DNA from 4 places in the Pectobacterium colocasium genome. Region 1 is predicted to be linked to each of the others. Evidence: predicted binding sites of a transcription regulator. Region 1 holds the regulator's gene; each other region holds the start of a gene.
The links. The regulator CRP, encoded in region 1, controls carbon source genes, mostly activating them, when cyclic AMP is high. The targets are predictions, from matches to a motif close to ATGTGANNNNNNTCACAT.
Positions count from the first base shown of each region.

Region 2: LCF41_RS14660 (ABC-F family ATPase) is a predicted target of CRP. The motif match lies at 2,825-2,842, and genes of this name have one in related genera.
Region 3: LCF41_RS02575 (NupC/NupG family nucleoside CNT transporter) is a predicted target of CRP. The motif match lies at 1,479-1,496, and genes of this name have one in related genera.
Region 4: LCF41_RS20295 (GntP family permease) is a predicted target of CRP. The motif match lies at 2,093-2,110, and genes of this name have one in related genera.

Region 1 is NZ_CP084032.1:4,387,025-4,391,523, reverse strand. Features, by position in the region: gene LCF41_RS19895 (aminodeoxychorismate synthase component II) at 1-284, shown strand, start outside; gene argD (bifunctional acetylornithine/succinyldiaminopimelate transaminase) at 404-1,630, shown strand; gene crp (cAMP-activated global transcriptional regulator CRP) at 1,858-2,490, opposite strand; gene LCF41_RS19880 (OsmC family protein) at 2,867-3,274, shown strand; gene LCF41_RS19875 (phosphoribulokinase) at 3,315-4,184, opposite strand; gene LCF41_RS19870 (YheU family protein) at 4,310-4,499, opposite strand, start outside.
Region 2 is NZ_CP084032.1:3,227,045-3,231,543, forward strand. Features, by position in the region: gene hutW (heme anaerobic degradation radical SAM methyltransferase ChuW/HutW) at 1-806, opposite strand, end outside; gene LCF41_RS14660 (ABC-F family ATPase) at 1,211-2,803, opposite strand; gene LCF41_RS14665 (PhzF family phenazine biosynthesis protein) at 2,921-3,817, shown strand; gene LCF41_RS14670 (GNAT family N-acetyltransferase) at 3,831-4,391, shown strand.
Region 3 is NZ_CP084032.1:551,225-555,723, forward strand. Features, by position in the region: gene LCF41_RS02560 (DUF1328 domain-containing protein) at 1-54, shown strand, start outside; gene LCF41_RS02565 (CsbD family protein) at 241-429, shown strand; gene LCF41_RS02570 (TatD family hydrolase) at 544-1,341, shown strand; gene LCF41_RS02575 (NupC/NupG family nucleoside CNT transporter) at 1,657-2,934, shown strand; gene LCF41_RS02580 (4'-phosphopantetheinyl transferase family protein) at 3,116-3,832, shown strand; gene LCF41_RS02585 (TonB-dependent receptor domain-containing protein) at 3,884-4,499, opposite strand, start outside.
Region 4 is NZ_CP084032.1:4,492,306-4,496,804, reverse strand. Features, by position in the region: gene LCF41_RS20310 (pirin family protein) at 1-124, shown strand, start outside; gene gntR (gluconate operon transcriptional repressor GntR) at 480-1,475, shown strand; gene LCF41_RS20300 (gluconokinase) at 1,485-1,997, opposite strand; gene LCF41_RS20295 (GntP family permease) at 2,156-3,532, shown strand; gene LCF41_RS20290 (YhgN family NAAT transporter) at 3,878-4,471, opposite strand.

The DNA of each region.
Region 1 (4,499 bases):
AGGTCATGCACGGGAAAACGTCTGCGATTGCGCATAGCAATACAGGTGTTTTCACGGGGCTAGCTCTGCCTTTGACGGTTACTCGCTACCATTCACTCATCATTGATTCTTCCTCGCTACCCGATTGCTTTGAAGTCACGGCCTGGAGCGAACATGAAGGTCAGCGTGACGAGATTATGGGGATCCGCCATCGCTCGCTTCCGCTGGAAGGTGTGCAGTTTCATCCTGAAAGCATCCTCAGCCAGCAAGGGCATCAACTTTTGGATAATTTCCTTAAAATTTAGTGAGATAGAAAGTTATTCTCTCCAGTAGCCGATTTAATATTGCCTGTAATTGATTTTTTATGCATATTTATTGACTATATTTTCATTCTAACGTGATGGATAGCAGAGTGAGGCAGCAAATGGCAGCAGAGCAGAAAGCAGTGACACGGGATACTCACGATAAAGTGATTTTGCCGGTTTATGCACCCGCGAAGTTTGTACCAGTGAAAGGTAAAGGGAGCCGCGTCTGGGATCAGGACGGCCGTGAGTATATTGATTTCTCCGGTGGCATTGCGGTTACGGCACTGGGTCATTGCCATCCTGCGTTGGTGAACGCATTGCAGCAGCAGGGTGAAAAGCTGTGGCACACCAGCAATATTTTCACCAACGAGCCTGCGCTACGCCTCGCCAGTAAATTGATTGATGCCACTTTTGCCGATCGCGTGTTTTTTGTTAACTCCGGCGCTGAAGCTAACGAAGCGGCGTTTAAGTTGGCACGTCACTATGCGGTTAAACGTCATAGCCCGTATAAAACCAAGATCATCGCCTTCTACAATGCGTTCCACGGCCGGACGTTGTTTACCGTTTCGGTTGGTGGACAGCCTAAATATGCCGATGGTTTCGGGCCTAAGCCTGCGGATATTGTCCATGTTCCTTTCAACGATCTGGCTGCGGTCAAAGCGGTGATGGACGATCACACTTGTGCCGTCGTGCTGGAGCCAATTCAGGGCGAGGGCGGCATTACACCGGCTACGGCTGAGTTTTTGCAAGGCGTTCGCGAGCTGTGCAATCAACACAAGGCGCTGCTGGTATTTGATGAAGTGCAGAGTGGGATGGGGCGTACCGGTAAATTATTCAGCTATATGCATTACGGTATTACGCCGGATATTCTCACCACCGCTAAAGCGCTGGGTGGCGGTTTCCCGATTAGTGCGATGCTGACGACGGAAGAGATCGCTTCTGCGATGACGGTGGGGGTACACGGAACCACCTACGGCGGCAACCCGCTGGCTTGTGCGGTGGCGGAAGCTGCGCTGGATATCATCAATACGCCGGAAGTGCTGTCAGGCGTCGCGGATCGGCACGATCGCTTTGTCAGTGAACTGGAGAAAATCAACCAGCAGTACGGCGTATTCGAGCAGGTTCGCGGCATGGGGCTCCTGCTGGGGGCAGAACTAAAACCGCAGTGGCATGGCCGCGCGGGTGAGTTTTTGGCTGCTGCAACGGCTCAGGGTCTGATGGTGCTGATGGCAGGGCCGAACGTCATCCGCTTTGTGCCGTCTTTGATCATTGATGAGGATGACATTGCGCAGGGGATGGAGAAGTTCGCCAACGCCGTCGCACAGGTTGTTAATGCAGCAAATTGATTACTCACTGAAAACGGTGTGATAGGAAAACGTAGAGAACGTTTTTCAACGCCGCTTGCGGCGGTCCGAAGGGTGGCGAGCAGGAAGCTCGCCATAAAAAAACGTAGGGAACGTTTTTCAACGCCGCTTGCGGCGGCCCAAAGGGTGGCGAGCAGGAAGCTCGCCATAAAAAAAGCGTGAGGCCGAGGCTTCACGCTTTTTTGTGGGTAGGGTACAGCGACAGGGATTTAGCGAGTGCCGTAAACGACAATCGTTTTACCGTGTGCCGAGATCAGGTTCTGGTCTTCTAACATTTTCAGAATGCGGCCCACGGTTTCACGCGAGCAGCCAACGATTTGCCCAATTTCCTGACGGGTAATTTTTATTTGCATGCCATCTGGATGCGTCATGGCATCAGGTTGTTTGGCCAGGTTGAGTAGAGTTTGAGCAATACGACCGGTCACATCAAGGAAGGCGAGGTTGCCGACTTTCTCTGAAGTCACCTGGAGTCTGCTTGCCATTTGCGCAGACAGACGCATGAGGATATCTGGGTTAACCTGAATGAGCTGGCGGAATTTTTTATAGGAAATTTCAGCCACTTCACAGGCGGTTTTTGCCCGCACCCAAGCGCTGCGTTCCTGACCTTCTTCAAACAGGCCGAGCTCGCCGATAAAATCGCCCTGATTGAGGTAGGAAAGGATCATTTCCTTGCCTTCTTCATCTTTGATTAGCACTGCGACAGAGCCTTTCACGATGTAGTAAAGCGTTTCTGCTTTTTCACCTTGGTGAATAAGCGTGCTCTTCGATGGATACTTGTGGATATGACAATGGGAAAGGAACCATTCGAGAGTTGGGTCTGTTTGCGGTTTGCCGAGAACCATTCGCTATCATCCTCTGTTGTAATTCACTGCGCAAATTACAGGGGTCAGAGTTCCCTGTACGGCGTGTTTAACTGCTCAAAAAAATAAAATTCAGTCTAGGCAGAATGACGTCAGGGAATATACTGGAACCACTGTACCCTTGATTTTCCGGTTGCTGCCTTGCCGCACCGTAAACGTGGCTGGGGTATGTCCGGCTACGTCATCATCTTCTTCGTTTCTGGGTTTGTCCAGAAAAGGTCTATTCTGTTTTCGTTTTAACACAGCTTTAAGGACGTGTCTTGTGTTGTCTCGCTTCAGCATGACAAAGCTCTGATTAACGCTGGTTTTTGTACAGTAACGGTATAAATTTTCAAAAAATTTTTAGTGGAGAGGCACCATGCAGGCACGGGTAAAATGGGTTGAAGGCTTAACGTTTTTGGGCGAATCCGCGTCAGGGCACCAGATATTGATGGACGGCAATTCCGGCGATAAAGCGCCCAGCCCGATGGAAATGGTGTTGATGTCTGTGGGGGGATGCAGCGCGATTGATGTGGTTTCGATTCTGCAAAAAGGCCGCAACGATGTGGCGGGCTGTGAAGTGAAACTGACGTCAGAGCGCCGGTCTGAAGCGCCGCGCTTATTTACCCATATCAATCTGCATTTTATCGTGACGGGGAAAGGGCTGACCGACAAAGCCGTTGAACGAGCTGTCGCCCTGTCGGCGGAAAAATACTGCTCTGTGGCATTGATGCTGGGCAAAGCCGTTGAGGTGACGCACAGCCACGAAATTAGAGTGTTGGGTTGATCCCTTCTTCTGGGCACGGTTCTGCCGTGCCCAGTCTGGCTTATTCGATGGTTTTCCCTTCCATTAACCGCTGCACCAGCGGTGCCATGATGAGCTCCATCGCCAGCCCCATTTTCCCGCCGGGAACGACCAACGTGTTGATGTGGGAGATAAACGATCCCTGCAACATGGCCAGCAGATAGGGATAGTCAATATTATCCAACCCCTGAAAGTGAATGACGACGAAGCTTTCATCCAGTGAGGGAATCGACTTGGCAGCAAACGGGTTGGAGGTGTCCACGGTGGGCACACGCTGGAAGTTGATGTGCGTACGGGAGAACTGCGGGGTGATGTAGGTGATGTAGTCTTCCATCGAACGGACGACGGAATCCATCACCGCTTCACGCGAGTGACCACGTTCATTGACATCACGAATCAGCTTTTGGATCCATTCCAGGTTGACGATCGGCACCACGCCGACGAGCAAATCGACATGCTGTGCCACGTCGTTTTGGTCGGTGACGACGCCGCCGTGCAGCCCTTCATAAAACAGGATATCGGTGGGTTCCGGCATCGGCTCCCACGGCGTGAAGGTTCCGGGAACCTGATTGTAGGGAATGGCTTCATCGTAGGTATGCAGATATTTACGCGTCTGGCCGCGTCCGTGCAGACCGTATTCGATAAACGACTGTTCCAGCAGGCTGAAGTCATTTGCTTCAGGACCGAAGTAGCTGATGTGGCGCCCTAAATCACGCGCTTTGCGAATGGCCATATCCATTTCCGGGCGGGTATAGCGGTGAAAACTGTCCCCTTCCAACTGGGCGGCGCGCAGGTCAAACTGTTGAAAAATCTTACGGAAGGCCAGACTGGTTGTTGTCGTTCCCGCCCCGCTGGAGCCGGTAACTGCAATAATCGGATGCTGATGTGACATAAGGCGCGTAACTCCGTGATCGTGATACACGCATCGGCTGAGAGCCCGCGCGCATCCTCAAAAATGACCTAAATTTTTATCATTGTTAGCATGTTTGGCGCATTCTTTCACGCCTTTCGGCATGCTCAATAAGGGGCATGTCCTCCTTCATTGAACTGGCCACGCGGCATAATATTGAGAGTCTCATGTAACTCTGACCACACCAACACCACCTCGCCTGATTTGAGCTGTGTGCGGATATCTTCCACTTTCTGCGCCAGCGACCGCTCCTGTTCGCCGTAATCGGTGCCTTCCCGCAGGACGAAAGATTCGATG
Region 2 (4,499 bases), 1.2 Mb from region 1:
CGGGCCACCACATCAGGCAGCGCGACGCGCTGGTTTTCGGCCGCTTTCGCCAGCGGCGTGGTCGGTAACAGGTTCAGCGCATACAGATCGACGCCGTCTAGCGGTAAATCACTGACGATCGCCAGATCTTCGCGCCAGATTTCCGGCGTTTGTTCCGGCAGGCCGAACATCAGATCGCACACTACGGCAGCCCTGTCTCGCTCGCACAGGCGCTCAAGGAAGCGAATTGACTGCTGCTTATCCGACGTACGCGCCATACGCTGACGAATGCGGGTATCGAACGTCTGAATCCCAATGGAGAAGCGGTTCGCACCCGCATCCAGACAGGCATCGATTCGCTCATCGTCAAAATCCATCGCCCGCCCTTCCACCGTGATTTCACAGTCTGGGGCTAACGGCAGAGAGGTGCGGATCGCACGAATAATTTGTGACAGTTCATCGGCCGCCAGCGCCGTTGGAGTACCACCGCCAAAGTACACCGCATGAATCGGCGCAGACTGATGCAGCGGGCTGTCCGCTTCCATCGCCAGTTCCTGCAACAAATAGCGGGTATAGGTCGCCGTGCTGTCATCACGCAGCTTGTTTTGATAAAAACCGCAGAACGTGCAGTGCGTGGCACAGAAAGGAATGTGCAGGTAGAGCAGACGCTTACGCGCAGGCACGATCTGCTGCTTCAGCGTCTGCCAACCGGCCGGAATCTGTTCTGGTGAAAGCGGCACATGGTTGCGCCAAGGCATGGCCATACGTCGGGCGCTAAAAGGCTGCTCACCGGACTCGGCATAATACGGCGTCAAATCGATGTTCATTAACGGCCCCCAAATATTCAATAAAATAAATTAAATGATAATTATTTTTATTTGGCAACGAGGAGAACACGTAAACGAAGGGGCTGAATTTGAATACAGCAAAATAACGACAGGGATTAACAAACTGTTTTCTTTTGTGCAAACTGAAAATCATGCCGAAAAACCGTATCGCTATTTTATTTCATAGGATTACGGTCTATCCCTCTTTGTTTTTTTAACAAGTACGAAAAAAAAACAGCGTTTATTAAAGTTCGTTAATTTGAGTAATAAATACAGGCAGGATCGGGGAATGTTTCCGTCCGATAGCATCAGCGAAAAGAAATAAACCGCGCACAGAGAGAACGAAAGAAAGGAAAATAGCCGACCTTCAGGCCATGATTTAGGCCTGAAGGTCGGTATAGGACTTACTGAATACCCTGGCTGCGCAGGTAATCTTCATAGTTACCGGTGAAATCGATCACTTTATTCGGCGTAATTTCCAGAACACGGGTCGCCAGCGAGCTAACGAACTCACGATCATGAGAAACGAACAGCAGCGTCCCTTCATACATATCCAGCGCCATGTTCAGCGATTCAATAGATTCCATATCCAAGTGGTTAGTCGGTTCATCCATGACCAGAATGTTAGGACGCTGCATCATCAGTTTACCGAACAGCATGCGGCCTTTTTCACCACCGGATAACACCTTCACTTTCTTCTTAATGTCATCCTGACTGAACAGCAAACGACCCAGCACGCTACGTACGGCTTGTTCGTCGTCTTTTTCCTGTTTCCACTGGCTCATCCAGTCAAAAACGGTCAGCGTCTCGTCGAACTCGTATTCGTGATCCTGCGCGTAGTAGCCGATTTTTGCATTTTCAGACCACTTCACCGTACCGCTGTCTGGCTGAAGATCGCCGACCAGCGTTTTTAACAGCGTCGTTTTACCGATACCGTTGGTACCCAGAATAGCGACTTTCTCACCAACTTCGACCATCAGGTTCAGCTTGTTGAAGAGCGGACCATTGTCAAAACCTTTGCTCAACGCTTCCACTTCCAGCGCATTACGGAACAGTTTCTTATCCTGATCGAAACGGATAAACGGGTTTTGACGGCTGGACGCTTTTACTTCATCCAACTGGATTTTATCGATCTGGCGTGCGCGTGATGTCGCCTGTTTGGATTTAGAGGCGTTGGCGCTAAAACGGCTAACGAACGATTGCAGTTCGGAAATTTGCGCTTTCTTCTTGGCGTTATCGGCCAGTAGACGCTCACGAGCCTGCGTCGCGGCCGTCATGTATTCATCGTAGTTACCGGGATAAATACGCAGTTCGCCGTAGTCCAGATCCGCCATGTGCGTACACACCATATTCAGGAAGTGACGGTCATGCGAAATGATGATCATGGTGCTGTTACGCTCGTTCAGCACCTGCTCCAGCCAGCGGATAGTATCGATATCCAGGTTGTTGGTGGGTTCGTCGAGCAACAGGATATCTGGATCGGCAAACAGCGCCTGCGCCAACAGGACACGCAGTTTCCAGCCCGGCGCAATCTCACTCATCAAACCATAGTGCTGCTCAACCGGAATCCCTACGCCCAGTAACAGTTCGCCGGCACGAGATTCTGCGCTGTAACCATCCATCTCACCGTATTGCACTTCCAGATCGGCAACTTTATAACCGTCCTCTTCGCTCATTTCAGCCAATGCGTAGATACGGTCGCGCTCTTCTTTTACCGCCCACAGCTCCCCGTGGCCCATGATGACGGTATCCAGCACGCTGTATTTTTCAAAAGCGAACTGATCCTGACGCAATTTACCCAGACGCTCATTAGGATCGAGGAAGACGTTACCAGCGCTCGGCACCAGGTCGCCACCGAGAATCTTCATGAATGTGGATTTACCGCAGCCATTTGCGCCAATCAAACCGTAACGGTTACCGCCGCCAAATTTAACGGAAATGTTTTCAAACAACGGCTTGCTGCCGAACTGCATGGTGATATTGTTGGTACTTAACACAGCACTTATACTCGAGTCGGAATGTGATTTGGCGCGCATTATGCCACAAGCGCGCGATAGGATCGCGGTTAGTTTTGAGTGATATTTAAGCGATAGCGCATACAGGAGAGAAATGCGATGCCTATAGTACGTCGTTTCAAACAGGTCGACGTTTTTACCCAACAGCCTTTCAAGGGCAATCCGCTTGCCGTCATTCTGGAAGCCAATGGGCTAACCGATGCGCAAATGCAGGATATCGCGCGTTGGACAAACCTATCAGAAACCACGTTTGTCCTGCCCGCCACCGACCCTCTGGCGGATTACCACGTACGCATTTTTACGCCAGAGTCGGAAATGCCCTTTGCCGGACACCCTACGCTAGGCACTGCACATGCCCTGCTGGAAGAAGGCTTGCGCCCGAAATCCCCAGGCCAGTTGGTGCAGCAGTGCGGCGTTGGCTTAGTCCCGATTAATATCCATGATGATGGAAGCCTGGCTTTTCACGCACCGCAGGCCACTATGGTTCCGTTCGGTGACGAGCACATGCCACTGCTGGAAAAAACGCTTGGCATTACGGGTTCTGATAATGCTGCTATCGATAACCGCTACCCACCCACCGCAGTACACATGGGTATTCGCTGGCTGGTGATTCGTGTCGACAGCGCCGACACCTGCCTGAACATCACACCTGATGCAGACGCGCTCTCAGCCGCGCAAACCCTCAGCCAGACTGACGGCATTGCCATCTACGGCCCGCACGATAACGCGACGCCAGCCGATTATGAAGTTCGCGCATTCTATATTGAGCGTGGTCATCTCAAAGAAGATCCGGTGACTGGCAGTGCTAACGCCTGTCTGGCTGCGCTGCTTCGCCAACAGCACTCCACCAATAACGTCACCGCGCCACTCAGCTACCTGGCACGACAGGGCACGATGCTGAACTGCGATGGCCGCATTACCGTCACTTACCTGAACGATGAACCCTGGGTCGGCGGACACAGCGTCACGATCGTTGACGGTACCTTGCAGGGGTAACGGGAGGGATTTTATGGAAAAACCATTTGCTGATATGTCCGTGATCGATGATCTGTATGAACTACGGCATCCACCACACTTGCGTCTGACGATACAGGAAGAGCGCGATGCCGATGCGCTCTTCGCCTTGATCCAGCAGGAAAAAGCCCGTCTGCGGCGGACGTTACCCTGGCCGGATTCCGTCAAGCGCGTCGATGACACGCGTGAAACGATTCGCGGCAACAGAAAGGCGTTCTTCGACAAAACGTCCGCCGTGTATGTCATCCGCTGGGACAATGCGCTGGCTGGCATCGTCTCCTTCAATACGATTCAGGATAAAGAAGGCGTCATCGGCTACTGGATCGCCGAAGCCTTTGAAGGGAAAGGCATCGTTTCTCAGGCCGTCAGCACATTGATAGCCGCCTATACCGCTGCACACCTCGTCGAACGTAGCATCATCAAAGCCTCAACCGCCAACACGCGCAGTAACGCTGTCGCGCAACGGCTTGGTTTCCACTTTCATCACATCGAGAAAGATGCCGAGCGGATTGGTGAACAGTGGTTCGATCACAATATTTATCGCTATCCCGCCTGATATCACGTCCCATGACATGCCATCACCTGATTCGCTGGCTAGCCGGTCGCGCATCAGGTTCTTTCACTCCACAACGTACCGCATGTGCCAACTCGTTATATTTTTGTG
Region 3 (4,499 bases), 1.1 Mb from region 1:
GTCGGTATTATTCTGTTTCTGCTTAGCTTGTTCACGGGTCGAAAACGGCCGTAGCACAAAGTATTCTTCATTCTTTCTATGAAAGAAATGTCATACAGAGCACACAGCCGCGCCATGCGGCTGTCACATTTTACCGGCACACTATTTTCTAGTGACGCACTATCTTCTACTGGCAGACTATCTTTTACTGATACGCCCCGCGTATTTGCTGCATTTCGACAGTTTATCAGGAGGTTTATGATGAATAGCGATATCGTTGTTGGCAAATGGAAACAGTGGAAAGGGAATTTTCTGGCGCTGTGGGCCGATTGGTTTGACAGCGACTGTGCCTGGCTGGAAGGGAGCAACGATTACTTGTCCGGTGTCGTGCAAGAGGGTTACGGAAAAGCGCACGAAGAGGTATGCTCAGAGAAAACCACGTTACACTGAGGCGTTGCCGCGACGACACGTTCTGTTCTGCCATGAGGCTTTGGCAGGGTATGGCTTGCTCGTAGATTAGGTCGCCTCATCTTGACGGGCCTAATCTTGACGGAGAGAAACGACGTGCCTTCTGAACGATACCGTTTTATCGACACCCACTGTCATTTCGATTTCCCCCTTTTTTACGATGCCGCACCGGAAAGTTTACGTCTGGCGCAAGACGCCGGGGTTGAACGCATCATTATTCCTGCTGTGGCTTCTCAGTATTTTGAGCGCGTGTTGACGCTTGCTCGCACTTATTCACCGCTTTACGCTGCACTTGGTCTGCACCCACTTTATATTGCCGAACATCAGGAGAGCGACTTGCTTCGTCTGGAAGACGAACTGCGCCAGTTGTCCTCCAGGCTGGTGGCGGTGGGTGAGATTGGATTGGATCTCTATATGCCGGAACCGCAGTTCGAGCGGCAGCTTACCTTCCTTGAGGCTCAGCTTCGGCTGGCGAAAAAATACGATCTCCCGACCATCCTGCATTCGCGGCGTAGCCACGACAGGTTGGCGCAATTACTCCGCCGAATTGACGTGCCACGTACCGGTGTGGTCCACGGGTTTGCCGGGAGTCTGGCGCAGGCGCAAGCCTTTATCCGGCTGGGTTATTATATCGGCGTCGGAGGAACCATTACCTATGACAGGGCGAATAAAACGCGCCAGGCGATTGCGCAACTGCCGTTAGATCGGCTGCTGCTGGAAACCGATGCACCCGATATGCCGATGAGTGGCTATCAGGGGCAGCCAAACCGACCCGAGCGCATTTCGTGTGCGTTTAACTCGCTGTGTGATCTACGCGCAGAGCCACCTGAAGAGATTGCGGAGGCGCTCTGGCAGAATTCGCATCGGTTGTTTGGACGGCTCATGTTGGCCTAACACGGCTACCGTTACGATACTCGCTATTCCGCAACGATGCTTTCCTTACGCGGAGAGCGGTTTGCTTCCGTTTTTCTCTTATTTCTGTGTAACAACTGGCAAAACAGTCATTCTGATTTCATATACTAACCATAAAATTGTGATTAAGATCACCTTTTGGTGTTTTTGACTGTTCGATGTTGTATGTATTTGTGACATAAGTTAGCGACCTTCACGAGCCTGTCTTTATAATCAGCTCGCCAGAGCGTGCTTACCGTTCTGGCGATATGATTTTTTATGCTCTCACTTTTTTTCACGCGTTATAGGGAACTGCACATGCAACTCGTTATGAGTCTCATCGGCATGATTGTTCTGATACTGTGCGCGGTTATGTTGTCCAATAACCGTAAAGCTATCAGATTGCGCACCGTCGTTGGTGCTTTCATTCTTCAGATCGGTATTGGTGCTTTGGTGCTGTATGTCCCCATCGGGCGCAAGATTCTGGAGGGCATGACGGGCGGTGTAGCAAACGTTATCGCCTACGGAAATCAAGGTGTTTCGTTCATGTTTGGCGGTCTGGTCTCCGACAAAATGTTCGAAGTATTTGGCGGCGGCGGATTCGTTTTCGCACTGCGCGTATTGCCGATTATCGTCTTTTTCTCTTCCCTTATCGCCGTGCTTTACTACATGGGTATCATGCAGTTGGTCATCAAGGTACTGGGTGGCGGATTGCAGAAACTGTTGGGAACCTCCCGGACTGAATCGCTCTCGGCAACGGCTAACATCTTTGTCGGCCAAACGGAAGCGCCGTTGGTGGTTCGCCCGTATATCGCCAACATGACGCAGTCAGAGCTGTTTGCGGTGATGTGTGGCGGGTTGGCCTCTATTGCGGGTGCGGTGATGGCGGGTTATGCCCAGATGGGTGTACCGCTGGAATACCTGATAGCGGCATCCTTCATGGCGGCGCCTGGCGGGTTGCTGTTTGCCAAACTGATGGTGCCGGAAACGGAAAAAACGCACGACCATGACAAGATGGTTGGGTTTGTTGATGAAGACGATCGCCCGGCTAACGTTATTGATGCGGCGGCAAGCGGCGCGGCTTCCGGTATGCAGCTGGCGCTGAATGTAGGTGCGATGCTGTTGGCGTTTATCGCCTTGATCGCCGTGTTGAACGGTATTCTGGGTGGGATCGGCGGCTGGTTTGACTACCCGCAGCTGTCGCTGGAACTGATCCTCGGCTGGTGTTTCGCCCCTGTTGCGTTCCTGATAGGGATTCCGTGGAATGAAGCCACCGTTGCGGGGTCGTTCATTGGGCAAAAACTGATTGTTAATGAATTCGTGGCTTACATGAATTTCAGTCAGTATCTGAAAGCGGATGACGTGGTTGCTGCTGCGGGTTTGCAGGTTCTGTCGGATCATACCAAAGCTGTGATTTCGTTCGCGCTCTGTGGCTTTGCTAACCTTTCGTCTATTGCTATCCTTATTGGAGGTTTGGGCAGTATGGCACCGACTCGGCGTCAGGATATTGCCCGCTTTGGTTTGAAAGCGGTCGCGGCAGGTACGCTTTCTAACCTGATGAGCGCCTGCATCGCAGGGTTCTTTTTGGCTCTGTAGTCCTTGTGACTACGTCGTTTCCGGGCCCTGTCATGTAACCAGACATTATTGCCGTAGCGAGATGATGGGCGGCGAAAGTCGCCCATTGTTCGTTTATATCCCTGCAATAATCAGGGATTAAGCGTGGCCTACGCAGTGTTTACCGAATGCAGGTGCGATATGCTTGCCTGAGTGGAGTGACATGCTTTCTGCTTTTATTGATGATGTTGAATGGATTACTTTTCCACGGGCAACGGACGGTGCCACCTACCCAGGTATTACTGCTCGCTGCCATTTCCATTTGTCTGCCTATGACGACGCGCTGTTTGCTGCGTCGAATATCCCTTTACCTGACGCGCTAGCGCGCGCTGTGCCGAAACGGCGCGCCGAGTTTCTGGCCGGGCGTTATCTTGCCAGACAGGTATTGAATAAACTGGGTCACCCTGAGTTTGTGCTGTGCAGTGGGGAAGATCGTTCACCGCAGTGGCCGGAAAATATTGCTGGGTCGCTGAGCCATAATAAAGACAGTGTACTCTGTGCTGCCCATTTGCGTAGCGATACGCTATCGTGCGTGGGGGTTGATATCGAAGGATTCATGTCCGATGAACGTGCGCAATCGCTGTGGCCCGGCATCATCGGTGATGAGGAATACCAGTGGTTTCAGGAACGTGATGAATCGTTCTGCTGTTTGCTGACGGTAAGCTTCTCGGCTAAAGAAAGCCTGTTCAAGGCGCTTTACCCGCAGGTGCGGCACTACTTTGATTTTCTGGATGCCAGGCTGGTGGCGTTGGATATCACCAAACGCGAGTTCGAGCTGGAACTGCTTACCGATCTGACGCCGACGTTTTATGCCGGACGCCGCTTTAAAGGCGCGTATCTGCTGAGAGAGTACGACGTCACCACGTTTATCTGTTGCTAAAAAAGCCCGCGAATTCGCGGGCTCAGCATTATTGATTAGCACGTATCGGCATCAGAACTTATAGCTCACGCCGCCGTATACCGTACGTCCAGACAGGAAGTAGTCGTTGTTGGTGGCAACGTAGTCCCGTTTTTCGTTGGTCAGGTTAGTGACACCCAGTTTCAGGTCCACGTTTTTAACTGGCGTGTAGGTCGCACCGATATCTACGGTATTAAAGCCTCTGGTTCTAAGTACTTCTTTATCACGCAGATATTGGTTGCCCGCGTACTGATAGGATATGTAGGTCGAGAGATTATCCAGCGCCTGCCAGTTCAACTGCGTGTTAACCGTATTTTTCGGCGTTTGTTTCAGACGCTTTCTGGTGGTGCGGTCTTCGGCATCGACGATGGTCCAGTTGGTGGTCCAGTTCAGATCCTCTGTCAGATCGATCCAGAATGAGGTTTCAATCCCCTGAATTCGTGCTTTATTCACGTTTTCATAGGTTCGTGTTAGCGAATTGGTTTGAATCATATCCTTGATGTCATTATCAAATAATGTGACTCCTGCGCCAAATCGCTCAGCCTCGTAGGCGGTACCTAACTCATAACTTATGGCTGTCTCTGGCTTAAGGTCAGGGTTCCCAAGGATAAAGCATGTTCCCTGACAGGAGGCTAAAGCATAACCTTTG
Region 4 (4,499 bases), 110 kb from region 1:
GGTAGAGATTAACGGCCAGAAAGCGGAAACCAGCGATGCGTTTGCTGTCTGGGACGAAACGGCGATCTCCGTCCACGCCAGTGAGGACAGCGAAATCCTGCTGTTTGATTTGCCGCCGCTATAAGGATGGCTAAGTCATAACGGAAAAGCCTGCGTAGGAAAGACGCGGGCTTGAGGTTGCTGACAAAGTCCATAGAGCGGGAGTAACGGATAGATCGTAAAGACGCTGTGAATACATCCCTGTACGCTCGGCTTGCGCCATCCCTGGCGCAAACGCTTTACTCTTCTATTCCGTTACTCCCGTTTTCATTCGGCAAATAGGTTTGTCAACGGTCTGAAGCCCGCGTAGGAAAGACGCGGGCTTTTTACTTTCTTAAAAGCCTCACGTTATCATGCAGATTCTGCCCCTTTGCCTTTACTTTCTTCATGTTTTTTTTGCTAGACTTAGATTACTGTTTTTCAGGCATTTTTAGTCGACGATGAAGAAGAAAAGACCCGTTCTCCAGGACGTTGCGGACCGCGTTGGGATTACCAAAATGACGGTAAGCCGTTATTTGCGTAATCCCGCTCAGGTATCCGCCGCATTGCAGGAAAAGATCGCTATTGCATTGGATGAGCTGGGCTATATCCCCAATCTCGCGCCGAATATGCTCGCCAGCTCCACCAGCCGGGCGATTGGCGTGCTGCTGCCGTCATTGACCAATCAGGTTTTCGCCGAGGTATTGCGCGGGATTGAACGCACGGCGGAAGCGCACGGCTACCAGACCATGCTGGCGCACTATGGCTATCATCCTGACAGAGAAGAACAGCGTCTGACCTCATTGCTGTCGTATCACATCGACGGGCTGATTTTGGCTGAACGTACCCATACGCCGCGCACGCGCCAGATGCTGGACGTCGCGGGTATTCCGGTGGTGGAGTTGATGGATTCTGTCTCACCCTGTCTGGATATGGCCGTCGGGTTCGATAATGTTGAAGCCGCCCGCCAGATGACGCTGCGTATGGTCGCGCTGGGGCACAGCCATATCGTTTATCTCGGCGCGCGGCAGGATGAGCGTACGATCATGCGCTGTCGAGGCTATGAACAAGCGATGTGGGAAAGCGGGCTCAAGAGCTATTGCGTGATGAGCGAGCGAGCCTCTTCCTATTCGCTCGGTGGTGAACTGCTGCGGCAGACGCAGGCGGAATACCCGCAGGTCGACAGCGTATTTTGTACCAATGATGATTTAGCCGTTGGTGCGATGTTTGAATGCCAACGACAGGGATTGCGCGTGCCGGAAGATATCGGCGTAGCGGGTTTTCACGGGCACGACATCGGCCAGGCGATGGTGCCGAAGTTGGCTAGCGTATTGACGCCGCGTGAGCACATGGGGCGCATCGGTACCGAGCGTTTGCTGGCTCGTCTGCGTGGCGAGCCAGTTGCGCAGGGTATGGTCGATGTCGGTTTTACCGTGCTGGACGGCGAAAGCCTTTAAGCGGCTGCGTTAGCTTGCCGCGCGCAGTGCGTCAACGCAGCGCTGTACGACGTCTTCGCGGCTGCCATCAATATCGACCTTCAGGACATCCGGTTCATCGCTACCCGGTTCTTCCAACGCATCGAACTGGCTTTTCAGCAGTTCCGTCGGCATGAAGTGGCCTGCTCTGGCTTTGTGGCGCTCCAGAACCAGCTCAAAGCTGCCTTTCAAATAGATAAACACCATCTTTTCGTTCCCTGCGCGCAGGCGGTCACGGTAACGCTTTTTCAGCGCGGAACAGACGATGATGCCGGTCTCGTTTTTGTGTGCCAGGCTGTAGGCGACATCACTAAGGCGTTCCAGCCACGGTGCGCGATCGTCATCGTTCAACGGCGTGCCGCTGGCCATTTTCTGGATATTCGCGCGTGGATGCAGATCGTCGCCGTCAATAAATTTTGCCTGAATGGCGCGGCCAAGTTCAGCGCCAACTGAGGATTTTCCACTGCCTGATACGCCCATCAGAATAATGCTTCGACCTGACATAATTTGATCTCTATCTCAAAATGTAAATTAAATGATGCTTAATGGTTCCACACTTTAACATGTTACCCGTATCATGTTACCGGTATCAAATGATGATGTGATACACCTCACAAACAATCAGCTAACCCAGACCGAGTGCCCTAAAGAGATTATTAACGATGACAGAAATCACCTCCGCTTATAGCGCCAGTGTGTTATTGACCATTGCCGCTGGTGCAGTCGCACTGCTACTGGTGCTGATTATGCGCTTCCGCGTTCACGCGTTTTTGGCGCTGACGCTGGTGAGCCTAATCACGGCGCTGGCGACGAAAACCCCTTTTGAGAAACTTGTACCTACGCTGCTCAGCGGTTTCGGCAGCACGTTGGCCTCCGTTGCTCTGCTGGTTGGTCTGGGGGCAATGATTGGCCGCCTGCTGGAAGTGACTGGCGGCGCAAATGTGCTGGCGGATACGCTAATCAATAAATTTGGTGAGAAACGTGCGCCTTTCGCGCTGGGGCTTGCCTCTCTGCTGTTCGGCTTCCCGATCTTTTTCGATGCCGGGCTGATCGTGATGTTGCCGATTATTTTCAGCGTGGCGAAAAGGTTTGGCGGTTCAACGCTGACCTACGCGTTCCCTGCTGCGGGCGCATTTGCCGTGATGCACGCCTTGCTGCCGCCGCATCCCGGTCCGGTTGCGGCCAGTGAGCTGCTGGGTGCCAATATTGGCCTGCTGGTGCTGGTCGGCGCTGTGATTGCTTACCCGACCTGGTATCTGGGCGGTTATTTGTTTGGTCTGTGGGCTGGTAAGAAATTCCATTTGCCGCTGCCGTCGACTTTCCTGACTGAAGTCAAAGCGGATGAGAAGCATACGCCGCCGGCGTTTGGCGTGGTGATGTGGGTGCTGTTGCTGCCGCTGATCCTGATCTTCCTCGATACCGGGCTGAATACTCTGACGGTGATGGGTGTCATCAGTGGCGATAGCGGTCTGGTGCAGTTCCTGCGTATGTTGGGGAAAACGCCGATTGCTCTGCTGATTACGGTCTTGTTCGCCATGATTATGTTTAGCGGTCAGCATAGCCGTAGACACCTTGAGAAAATCTGTGAAGGTGCGCTGGGTCCGGTGTGTTCGATTATTCTGGTAACTGGTGCGGGTGGCATGTTCGGTGGCGTTCTGCGTTCCAGTGGTATTGGTGACGCGCTGTCGGGTGCGCTGGCGGATACAGGTATGCCGGTGATTGTGGCGGCGTTTGTGGTGTCTGCTGCTCTGCGTGTAGCACAGGGTTCTGCAACGGTGGCGCTGACGACGACGGCGGCGCTGATGGCACCTGCGGTGGCAGCGACTCCCGGCCTCAGCCAGTTCGATCTCTGCTTTATCGTGGTGGCAATTGCTGGTGGTGCGACCGTGCTGTCGCATGTGAACGATTCAGGCTTCTGGCTGGTTGGTCGTTTCCTCGAAATGGATGAGAAAACGACGTTGAAAACCTGGACGGTGATGGAAACGCTGCTCGGCACCATCGCGTTCCTGATAGCGGTGATAGGCAGTATCTTGCTCTGATGTGTTTAACCCCTCCCTCTTACAAGGGAAGGTTTTGACATTAATCCGGCGTAAAAATTATGCAGCGGTGATCATGAGCACCGAGTGAGCGGCATGGATGCCGCGAAAGCCAGTGCGGCGTCGGGAACGCCTCACTGGTGGCTCGAAGGGTGATCATGAACGCCGATGGCACCGCGTAGCGGCATGATTTAGCCGGAAGCATGGGTTCGCAGGGCGGCGGCGACTGAGCGCCCTGCGTCGGGCGCGTGCTACGGAGTAGTATGGAAATTACGGCGTTCTCGCGCACGAAACCGTCTCTTAGTCGGCATAAAAAATGTGACTAAGACACAGAGGGAAACGGAGCAGTTATAACTTCATATAAGCACGCACGCCGTCGAGGAACATCTGCGTCGACAGCATCACCAGAATCAGCCCCATCAATTTCTCCAGCGCGCTCACGCCTTTCTCACCCAGCAAACGCAAGAACACATTGGACATCAGCAGGATAATGAAAGAGATACTCCAGGCGATAAGCAGCGCCAGCGTCAGGTGGGGGAGCTGATTAGGGTACTGGTGGGAAAGTAGCATCAGTGCCGCCAGGATCGACGGCCCCGCCACCAGTGGAATCGCCATGGGCACCAGAAACGGCTCTTCACCGGCTGGCAGACCGCTGCTGTTGCCTTCCTGTGAGGGGAAAATCATACGAATCGCGATGAGGAACAGCACGATTCCGCCGGAAATGGACACGGTTTCGGTACGCAGATTCAGGAACGCCAGAATACGTTCACCCGCGAACAGGAAAATCAGCATCAGTCCGAGCGCGATCAGCATTTCACGGATCAGCACCACGCGTCGGCGTTTGGGGTCGAGATGCTTGAGGACGGACATAAAAATCGGCAGGTTGCCGAGTGGATCCATAATGAGCAACAGCAGCACCGTTGCTGAGATCATTTCTGTCATGTTGGTTTTTTACTCCCGAAACCTTGTT